Regions from separate parts of the Paeniglutamicibacter kerguelensis genome, predicted to be linked through region 2. Evidence: riboswitches for the same ligand, from Rfam matches in the RefSeq annotation. Region 2 holds a riboswitch; each other region holds the start of a gene.
What was found. A riboswitch is a leader RNA that binds a small molecule or an ion and turns the genes downstream of it on or off. The one in region 2 is predicted to bind thiamine pyrophosphate.
Positions count from the first base shown of each region.

Region 1: linked by a shared signal. The riboswitch ahead of thiC (phosphomethylpyrimidine synthase ThiC) and the one ahead of JOF47_RS13320 (ECF transporter S component) in region 2 are both predicted to bind thiamine pyrophosphate.
Region 3: linked by a shared signal. The riboswitch ahead of thiM (hydroxyethylthiazole kinase) and the one ahead of JOF47_RS13320 (ECF transporter S component) in region 2 are both predicted to bind thiamine pyrophosphate.

Region 1 is NZ_JAGIOF010000001.1:1,335,242-1,338,507, reverse strand. Features, by position in the region: gene lepB (signal peptidase I) at 1-253, opposite strand, end outside; gene rplS (50S ribosomal protein L19) at 307-666, opposite strand; TPP riboswitch at 1,177-1,284, shown strand; gene thiC (phosphomethylpyrimidine synthase ThiC) at 1,279-3,081, shown strand; gene JOF47_RS05985 (ankyrin repeat domain-containing protein) at 3,182-3,266, shown strand, end outside.
Region 2 is NZ_JAGIOF010000001.1:2,894,456-2,897,721, reverse strand. Features, by position in the region: gene JOF47_RS13340 (Na+/H+ antiporter subunit E) at 1-68, shown strand, start outside; gene JOF47_RS13335 (MrpF/PhaF family protein) at 65-328, shown strand; gene mnhG (monovalent cation/H(+) antiporter subunit G) at 328-735, shown strand; gene JOF47_RS13325 (DUF4235 domain-containing protein) at 803-1,054, opposite strand; TPP riboswitch at 1,135-1,256, shown strand; gene JOF47_RS13320 (ECF transporter S component) at 1,310-1,945, shown strand; gene JOF47_RS22360 (ATP-binding cassette domain-containing protein) at 1,961-3,266, shown strand, end outside.
Region 3 is NZ_JAGIOF010000001.1:4,135,355-4,138,620, forward strand. Features, by position in the region: gene thiD (bifunctional hydroxymethylpyrimidine kinase/phosphomethylpyrimidine kinase) at 1-288, opposite strand, end outside; gene thiE (thiamine phosphate synthase) at 285-944, opposite strand; gene thiM (hydroxyethylthiazole kinase) at 944-1,762, opposite strand; TPP riboswitch at 1,754-1,855, opposite strand; gene JOF47_RS18805 (aldehyde dehydrogenase family protein) at 1,977-3,266, shown strand, end outside.

The DNA of each region.
Region 1 (3,266 bases), 1.6 Mb from region 2:
AGATGATGATGTCGCCGCGCTGGATGGGCTCGTGCTTGTAGGCAAGGCGGTTCACCAGGAGCCCGTCGCCGGGGTTCAACGTCGATTCCATGGAGGCGGAACCGATGTAGAAGAAATCAACGACCGTCGCACGGATCACCAAGGTGATCACGGCCGCGGCCATGAGGGCGCCAACGGCAAAGCGCCAGCCCCGCGAACGGGACCGGCGCTTTGCTGAAGCGGAAAAACTATCCGATTCTGTAGGTTGATCCACGATGGATCCCCGTGACCGCACGAAGGCGGAAACGAAGGTACTCGCTTTTCTTGCTACTTGGCGGTGCGGAAGTCGCGCTTTTCGCGGATCTTCGCAGCCTTGCCGTGGCGATCGCGCATGTAGAACAGCTTCGCACGGCGAACGTCGCCGCGGGTTACCAGTTCGATCTTTTCGAGGACCGGGGAGTGTACCGGGAAGGTACGCTCTACGCCGACGCCGAAGGAGACCTTGCGAACGGTGAAGGTTTCGCGAACGCCATCGCCCTGGCGACCAAGGACGAAGCCCTGGAAGACCTGGACACGGGAGTTCTTGCCTTCGATGATGTTTACGTGAACCTTGACGGTGTCACCGGCGCGGAAGGCCGGAACATCGGTGCGCAGCGAGGCTGCATCGACAGAGTCGAGAATATGCATGAATGCATCTCCTAGGCAGACGCCGCAGGTCACCCACCTTAGACACGGGACACTTATTTTCCCCGACGCGCAAAAACGCTTTGGCGGAAAGATGTGGTGTTCCGAAGCTTGGTACCGGGACCCGTTTGCGGATCCTCGGCGGTTCAACTGTTGATTCGTTCCCCCTGCGGCAGGAGCAGAACCCAGTAGACCCAAGAATCTATTTTGCCACACTCCCGGCCATGCGGCGAAGTCCGGACCATCGGCTGGACACCTGCCAATGCATTTCGGCATCGAACATGTCACCCAAGCCCGCAGCGGATCGGCAAAAACCAAGCCCGCGCCACGTGTCGCGGCCGGCCGTTTGCGGGCAGTCGGCCGCGGCCCACCGGGCATGGGCCGCAAGCGGCAGCCGGGCCGTTTTCCGCCCCCAACGAAGTGCAAGCCGCCCCGGGCTTGCCAGCCGGGAACCCGCACCGCGAGTGTCCAACGTTACATTTGACCCTTCGGCGGAATGTGCTGTAGCTTCACTTACGACCACACGGGAGCCCTTGCAGGGGCTGAGATCGAGCTGACGCAGCTTGCGACCGTCGAACCTGTCCGGGTAATGCCGGCGAAGGAAGTGAGTACTCCTTGAGCACCATCGAAACAACGACCACCCCTGCCCAAGACGCCCCCGCGGCAACCGAAACCCAGTCCCTGAGGTCCCATTCACTGGCCTACCTCGAGGATGCCGGATCAGGGATCCGGGTCCCGGTGACCGAGATCGCGTTGGAACCCTCCCCCAACGGGCAGCCCAACGACCCGCTGCGGGTGTACCGCACCGCGGGGCCGGGCAGCGACCCGGTCGTGGGGTTGCCTCCGTTCCGCGCACAGTGGATCGCGGAACGCTCGGACACCGAGACTTATGCGGGCCGGGAACGCAACCTGCTCGACGACGGCAAGTCGGCGATGCGCCGGGGAGCCGCCTCGGCCGAATGGAAGGGGGCCAGGCCCAAACCGCGGCGCTCGGGCGCCGGGAAGCGGGTGACCCAGATGCACTACGCCCGCCGGGGCATCACCACCCCGGAAATGCGCTTCGTTGCCCTGCGTGAGAACTGCGACGTGGAGCTGGTGCGCAGCGAGGTCGCCGCGGGCCGGGCGATCATCCCCGCCAACATCAACCACCCCGAGTCCGAGCCCATGGTCATCGGCAAGGCGTTCCTGGTGAAGATCAACGCCAACATCGGCAACTCCGCGGTGACAAGTTCCATCGCCGAGGAAGTGGACAAGCTGCAATGGGCCACCCAGTGGGGCGCCGACACCGTCATGGACCTGTCCACGGGCGACGACATCCACACCACCCGCGAATGGCTCATCCGCAACGCCCCGGTCCCCATCGGCACCGTACCGATCTACCAGGCGCTGGAAAAGGTCAACGGCGAGGCCAACGCGCTGACCTGGGAAATTTTCCGCGACACCGTGATCGAGCAGTGCGAGCAGGGCGTCGACTACATGACCATCCATGCCGGGGTGTTGCTGCGCTACGTGCCGCTGACGGCCAACCGGGTGACGGGCATCGTCTCGCGCGGAGGGGCCATCATGGCCGGCTGGTGCCTGGCGCACCACCAGGAGAACTTCCTGTACACGCACTTCGACGAACTGTGCGAGATCTTCGCGCAATACGACGTGGCGTTCTCCCTGGGCGACGGGCTGCGCCCCGGCTCGATTGCCGATGCCAACGACGCCGCGCAATTCGCCGAGCTGGACACCCTGGCGGAGCTGACGGCGCGGGCGTGGGAATACGACGTGCAGGTCATGGTCGAGGGGCCCGGGCACATCCCGTTCCATCTGGTGCGGGAAAACGTCGAGCGGCAGCAGGAACTGTGTCAGGGCGCGCCCTTCTACACGCTGGGCCCGCTGGTCACCGACATCGCACCGGGCTACGACCACATCACCAGCGCGATCGGCGCCACGGAGATCGCCCGCTACGGCACCGCGATGCTCTGCTACGTGACCCCCAAGGAACACCTGGGCCTGCCGAACAAGGACGACGTGAAGACCGGGGTCATCACCTACAAGATCGCCGCGCACGCCGCGGACCTGGCCAAGGGGCATCCGGGCGCTTCCGAGCGGGACGATGCGCTGTCCAAAGCGCGCTTCGAGTTCCGCTGGCGCGACCAGTTCGCCCTGTCGCTGGATCCGGTCACCGCGGAGTCCTTCCACGACGAGACGCTGCCGGCCGAACCGGCCAAGACCGCGCACTTCTGCTCCATGTGCGGCCCGAAGTTCTGCTCGATGCGCATCAGCCAGGACATCAGGGACGAGTACGGGTCGGCGGATTCGCAGGCCGCCATCGCCGGGATGTACGACGGCATGCGCGAAAAGAGCCGGGAGTTCCTCGCCGCCGGCGGCAAGGTCTACCTGCCCGAGCTGGAGGTTCCGGCCAGGGTCTAGGACGGCCCGCCCTCCCGGGTTCCCGCGCAGAAGACCGGCGCGGGAACCCGGGGCGCCCCTGGCCTCGACCATGCCCGGGATCCGGAATTAGGATGGGGCCATGCCCCTTCCACGCCCGGTACGCGCCCTGATCACTGGTTCCTTGTTTGCAGCACTGCTGGCGGTGAGCGCCTGCAGCACCCCGG
Region 2 (3,266 bases):
AGGACGAGCTGGCCGCATTGAACGCCGAATCGAACGACGCCGCCATGGGCACGGAAGGGACGCCATGAGTGTAGTTTTGTGGATTTGCGGGACGATTCTTTCGGTATCCGCCTTCCTGGCCATCATCCGCCTGGTCAAGGGACCCTCGATCCTCGAGCGGGTCATCGCCACCGATGTGTTGCTGCTGATCGTTTCGGCGGCGCTGTGCCTTGAGATGACGGTGAACAAGCACACCAACAACCTCGTGTTCGTGGTCCTGGCCTGCCTCGTGGGGTTCATTGGCTCGGTCACGGTTTCCCGCTATGTCACGGACCGGAGGAACGCCTGATGAACGACACGATCATCGACATTGTTGCCGGCGTTTTCATGATCTTGGGCTGCCTCATGTCCCTCGCCGCGGGCATCGGCATGCTCCGCTTCCCGGACCTGCTTTCACGCATGCACGCGGCGACCAAGCCCCAGGTGTTGGGCCTGTTCCTGTTGCTTTCCGCGCTGGGCCTGGAGCTTCGCAGCTGGGCGGTTGTCCCGGTGTTGCTGTTGGCCTGGATCGTCCAGCTGCTCACCGCGCCGGTCTCGGCCCACATGGTTGGCCGCGCCGGCTACCGCACCCGCCACCTCAAGCGCGACACTCTGGTCACCGACGAGCTGGCCAAGGTCGTTGATGCGGCAGGAAAACGCGAAAGCCAAGAGCGCGGTGGGCATCCGGGTTCGGACCGCACCGACTTCATGGATTAGCGTCCGCCGACGGGGACACAACGAAAAGGACCCGAAGAAGAATCTTCGGGTCCTAGAAGTCACTAAGTTACGAGCTCTTGGTGAACTTCGCAATTGCCTTCTGTGTGCCGCGGTCGGTGAGCACCTGGATCAGCGCCGCGGTGATGGCCGAAAGCAGGGCAAACGCGATTGCCTGGCGCATTGTGGCTTCCGCTTGGGCTTCCTTGTTTCCGTGCTTTGGAGGCTGCTGGCCGGTAAACCCGACCCACAGCTTGTCGACGATCTTCCCGCCGACGAATCCTGCGGCGATGGAGATCAAGGGGCCAAGAAGTTTCATCATGCGGTTCACGAGTGCTCCCAATGTGTTGCGGCAACGGTACCTTCCCCAGCATAGCCTGCGGTAGCATGGCAGGACTGAAACAATCACGACAGGGGAGCGCCGCACGGTTTAGTCCGTGCCAAGGCGCTGAGAGTGCGGAAAGCCGCAGACCCTCGAACCTGCCCCGGCTAGTACCGGCGAAGGAAGTCGAGTTCTCAGGGGTGCGCTGAGAAATCGCATTCCCTCCCCTCCTTGTATCCAAGGAGGATCACCATCATGAGCACCATCGAAGGCCGCAACGGCCGAAACACCACAGCACCCAAGACCAACGCCTGGCGTGTCGTCGACATTGTCATTGCCGCGGTCATCGCAGTTTCCTCGGGCGTCATCTTCTGGGCCTGGAACAACACCCACCACGTATTCGACGTCTTGTTCCTGGCCTTCCCGCCGTCCTCCGCACTGCTGGCGGGCATGTGGCTGTTCCCCGCGGTACTGGGTGCACTCATTATCCGCAAACCCGGAGCCGCACTCTTCTGCGAACTTGTCGCCGCAATGGTGAGCGCGCTGCTGGGTTCCGAATTCGGCTTGACGGTATTGGCTTCCGGACTGGTCCAGGGCCTGGGCGCCGAAGCCGTCTTTGCCGCGTTCCGCTACCGCCGCTGGAACCTGCCCGTGGCACTGCTGGCCGGCGCCATGGCGGGCCTGTTCGGCGGCATCAACGACGCCTTTATCTTCCGCTGGTTCCCCGAATACACCATGGCCATGCAGCTGACGTACGTTGCCTTCATGACCATCTCCGGCATGGTCATTGCAGGCCTGCTGTCCTTCTACGCCACCCGTGCCCTGGCCAAGACCGGTGCGCTGGGCGCCTTGGCCAGCCGCAAGGCGGCAACCGAACCAACGTTCGGCTAGGAAGGTCCCGAATCCATGAACACCCCTTCAACGCTGCGCCACGGATCCGGCACCCCGCTGCCGAACAAGCATGCTGCGGCCGTGTCGGTCACCGCCAAGGACTGGGGGTGGCGCCACGCAGACCGGAGCAACCCGGCCCTGTGGGGACTCGACCTGGAAATTCACGCGGGGCAACGCGTGCTGTTGGCCGGCGCTTCCGGTGCCGGCAAGTCCACGCTCCTCTATGCCCTGGCCGGGGTCCTTCACGAAGACGACGAAGCATACTCCTCCGGGGAACTCCTGCTCGATGGCCAACCAGCGTCCGAGGGCCGCGGCATGGTGGGGCTCATGCAACAAGACCCCGAAACCCAAGTGGTCCAGGCCAGGGTCGGTGACGACGTGGCCTTTGGAGCCGAGAACCTGTCGGTGCCGCCGGCAGAGATCCAGCGGCGGGTTGTCGAGGCGCTCGACGCGGTCGGCCTGGATGTCCCGCTGGACCACCCGACGGGCGCACTTTCGGGCGGGCAAAAACAACGCCTGGCGCTTGCCGGAATCCTTGCCATGGGACCGGGCCTTGTGCTGCTTGACGAACCCACGGCAAACCTTGACCCGGCCGGGGTCCTTGAGGTCCGCGATGCGGTCATCAAGGCTCTGGACTCCACCGGGGCAACGCTGCTGATCGTCGAACACCGCCTCGACGCCTGGGCACCGTACATGGACAGGGTCATCGTGCTGGAACCCGGAGGAGGAGTGGCGCATGACGGGAGCCCCGAGCTGCTCTTTGCGCCGGGCCAGGTGCGCGATGAACTCATCTCGGCGGGCGTCTGGGTGCCCGGGTACTCGCCCACGATCGAGGCCATCGATCCGGTCCCGGAGAACGGCCCCGTTTTGCTGGAGGCCAAGGACCTGTCGGTCACCCGGAAAAAGGGCGGAACGGTTGCCGCCGGCAACCTGGACCTCCGAATCACCGGCGGCAACTCCTGGTGCATCCGCGGGGCCAACGGGGCTGGCAAGTCGACGTTTGCGCTGACCCTGGGCGGGCTCCTGCCCCAGGCCTCGGGCAGCCTGATGGCCACCGGGGAGCTCGCCGACGGCACCGAAGCACGCCCCTACAATTGGCGTGCAACCGAGCTGGTCGGCCGCATCGGTTCGGTCTTCCAGGAGCCGGAGCACCAGTTCGTGGCCGCCACGGTCCGCGAGGAACTGGCCTTCGGTCCACGGCTTGCCGTGAAACCCGGGACCAAGGAACCGCTCTTCGACGCCGAGTCCATCGAGCAACGGGTCGATGAACTCTTGCTGCGGCTCCGGCTCGAACACCTGGCCGAAGCCAACCCGTTCACCC
Region 3 (3,266 bases), 1.2 Mb from region 2:
AAGCCAGTCGGTAAGCGTTCCGATGATGCCTGCGTTGGCCAGCATGCCGATCTTGATGGCATCGATGGCGATGTCGTCGGACACCGCAAGCAGTTGTTCGTTCAGGAATGGCGCCGGCGGCACGTGGACGGCCCGCACCCCGTGGGTGTTCTGGGCCGTGAGCGCGCTGACGACGGCCATTCCGTAGCCGCCGCAGGCGGCAATCGATTTCAGGTCAGCCTGGATGCCGGCGCCGCCGGAGGGGTCGGAACCCGCAATGGACAGGATGTTCTTGATGTCTTGGCTCATCGGGTCGCACCTTCCCAGGCGCCGAGCAGTTCGCTGCTGGCGGCCTGCGGGTCCTCCGCCGCGCAAATCGCGCGGACCACGGCCATGCCGGCCGCCCCGCTGGCGACGATGCCGTCGACGTCGGCCATTGAGAGGCCGCCGATGGCCACACACGGCAGCGTGCTCTGGCCGACGGCCCGGGCCAGGCCCGCATGGCCGAGCGGTTCGGGATGGTCCTTCTTGGTGGGGGTTGCATGGACCGCCCCGACGCCCAGGTAGTCGATGGTGCCGGGGAAGCGGGCGTTGAGTTCGTTGGCGGCGGCGATCTGCGCATCCTTGGAGGCGCTCAGGCCCAGCACCGCGTCGGGGCCGATCAGCGCGCGGACCAGTTCGGCGGGGATGTCGGACTGGCCGATGTGCACACCCTGCACGCTGGCGCCCGCGGCTCGGGCCGCCAGGTACACGTCGACGCGGTCGTTGACCAGCAGGTCGGCGCGTCCGGCGGTGTGGACGGAGGACTTGCGGACCACCTCCAGGAACTGGGCCGCCGGCATGTCCTTGCATCGCAGCTGGACCGTCTTGACTCCGCCGGCAACCGCGGCCGCAATGATTTCATCCAGGGGCCGGCCGGCGGTCGAGGCCGAATCGGCAACCAGGTAGACGCTGAGTTCCCGCATCAGGAAAGCACCGCCTTTTCCTTGAGTTCCTGCGGGCCGACCAGGGCCAGCGCGTCGAGGAAGTTCACGGCGAAGGTGCCGGGCCCGTTGCTGAGAAGTTCAGCGCGTTCGGCGGCGGCCGAGTAGAACGCATGTGCCGCGACTGTCGCGACCAGCGGGTCGTCGTGGACCGCAAGGAATGCCGCGCAGATTGCCCCGAGGGCGCATCCGCCGCCGGTCACACGCGTCAACAGGCTGCTGCCGCCGTGCACCAGCACGGTCCGCGTGCCGTCGGTCACCAGGTCCCGCGGGCCGGAAACCGCAACGACGGCACCGGTGAGCAAGGCCAGGGACCGGGCATGGGATGCGGCGGATTCCACCGAATCCGTGGACTCGACCCCGCGGCCGCCGTTGCCGGACTCCGCAAGCACCATGATTTCGGAGGCGTTGCCGCGGATGGCTGTCGGGTTCAGACCGCGCAGCTCGAAGGCCAGCTCGGTGCGGACCCGCAGGGACCCCACGGCAACCGGGTCCAGTACCCATGGCGTGCCCGCGGCGTTGGCCGCAGTGACGGCCTCAAGGGCACCGGCACGCTGTTCGGCGTAGGGGGTGCCCAGGTTGATGAGGGTTCCGGAGGCAATCGCGGCAAAATCGCCGGCCTCCCCGGGCAGGTCGGCCATGGCCGGCGAGGCGCCGGCGGCCAGCAGCACATTGGCCGTGAAATTGGTGACCACGCTGTTGCTGATGCACTGGATCAGGGGGGTGGAGGCGCGCAGGGCCGACACGCAGTCGGCCAACTCGCCGGGGCTTACAACAAATGAAGGCGCAATGGATTCCATTAGCAACATCCCTCCGCTAGTACGAACTAGATCAGGTGCGACGGGTCTTATCTCAGTTGGGCGCCCATGCGCCCAACACCCCGTGTCACTAAGCGCGAGCCTATCCCACGACCGGGCCTGCAGTGCAACTACATTTCTTCCGCCGGCGATTAGGGTACGGCACGCCGGGCGCGGCACACTGTCGGAGCGGCTGGCCTCGCCGTAGGCTCTGGGTATGGGCATTTTTCCTTCCAATTCCGAACCCGTGGCTCCCCTCGAGAGCGCGGCGTTGAACGAGCTTGAGCTACCCCGGGTCGTCGCGGAGGATCCGGCAAAAATCATCGAAATCGTTGACGCCATGCACGATGTGGTGGCCACGCGTTTGGCGCACCCGCGGCGCTTCAGGGCATCGCAGCTCAAGGCCCTGGAACGCATGCTGGATGCGCACCAGCAGGACTTCATCGATGCGCTGGCCGATGACCTGGGCAAGAGCGCCGTCGAGGCGAAGCTTACCGAAATCGACATGGTGCGCGCCGAGATCGACCACGCCCAGCTGCACCTTTCGGAGTGGATGGAATCCAAGGCCGTGAAGATCCCGCTGGCGTTGCATCCCGCGGCGGCCAAGATCGAACCGCAGCCGCTGGGCGTGGTGCTGGTCATCGGCCCGTGGAACTACCCGCTGCAGCTGATGCTCGCCCCGCTGGTTGCGGCCATCGCCGCGGGCAACGTGGCGGTGCTCAAGCCCTCCGAATTGGCCCCCGCCACGTCGATCGCGCTGGGGAAGCTGCTCCCGCAGTTCCTGGACCAGCGTGCCTACGCAGTGATCCAGGGCGGCGCCGGCACCAGCAAGGTCCTCCTGGAGCAGCATTTCGACCACATTTTCTACACCGGAGGGGAAAAAGTCGGGCGGATCGTGGCGCGCGCAGCGGCCGAACACCTGACGCCGGTCACCCTGGAACTGGGCGGCAAGTCCCCGGCCGTGGTGATGGACGGTTCCCACGCGGCCGTGGCCAGGCGCCTGGCCTACGGGAAGTTCATGAACGCGGGCCAGACCTGCGTGGCACCCGACTACGTGTTGGCCGTCGGGAACGCGGCCGAGCCCCTGGAAAAGCAGCTCGCCAAGGCCATCACCGGGTTCTACGGCAAGTCCCCGATGCACAGCCGCGACTACGGGCGGATCGTCAACCGGGCGCACTTCAACAGGCTCGTCTCCTACCTGGAGCACGGGGAGGTGGTGATCGGCGGCGGATACGACGAGGCGACGCTCAAGATCGAACCCACGGTGATGATCAACGTCGATCCGGACTCCCCGCTCATGCAGGAGGAAATCTTCGGGCCGATCCTGCCGATCCTCAAGGTCGACAGCTTCGACGCGGCGGTGCGTTTCATCAACTCGCGCCCCAACCCGCTGGCCGCCTATCTGTTCAGCGAAAACCCGCGCCTGCAGTCGTCCTTCGGCGACCAGGTGCGTGCCGGTGCGATCGTGCACAACGCCCCGAACCTGCACGTTGCCGTGCCGGGGCTT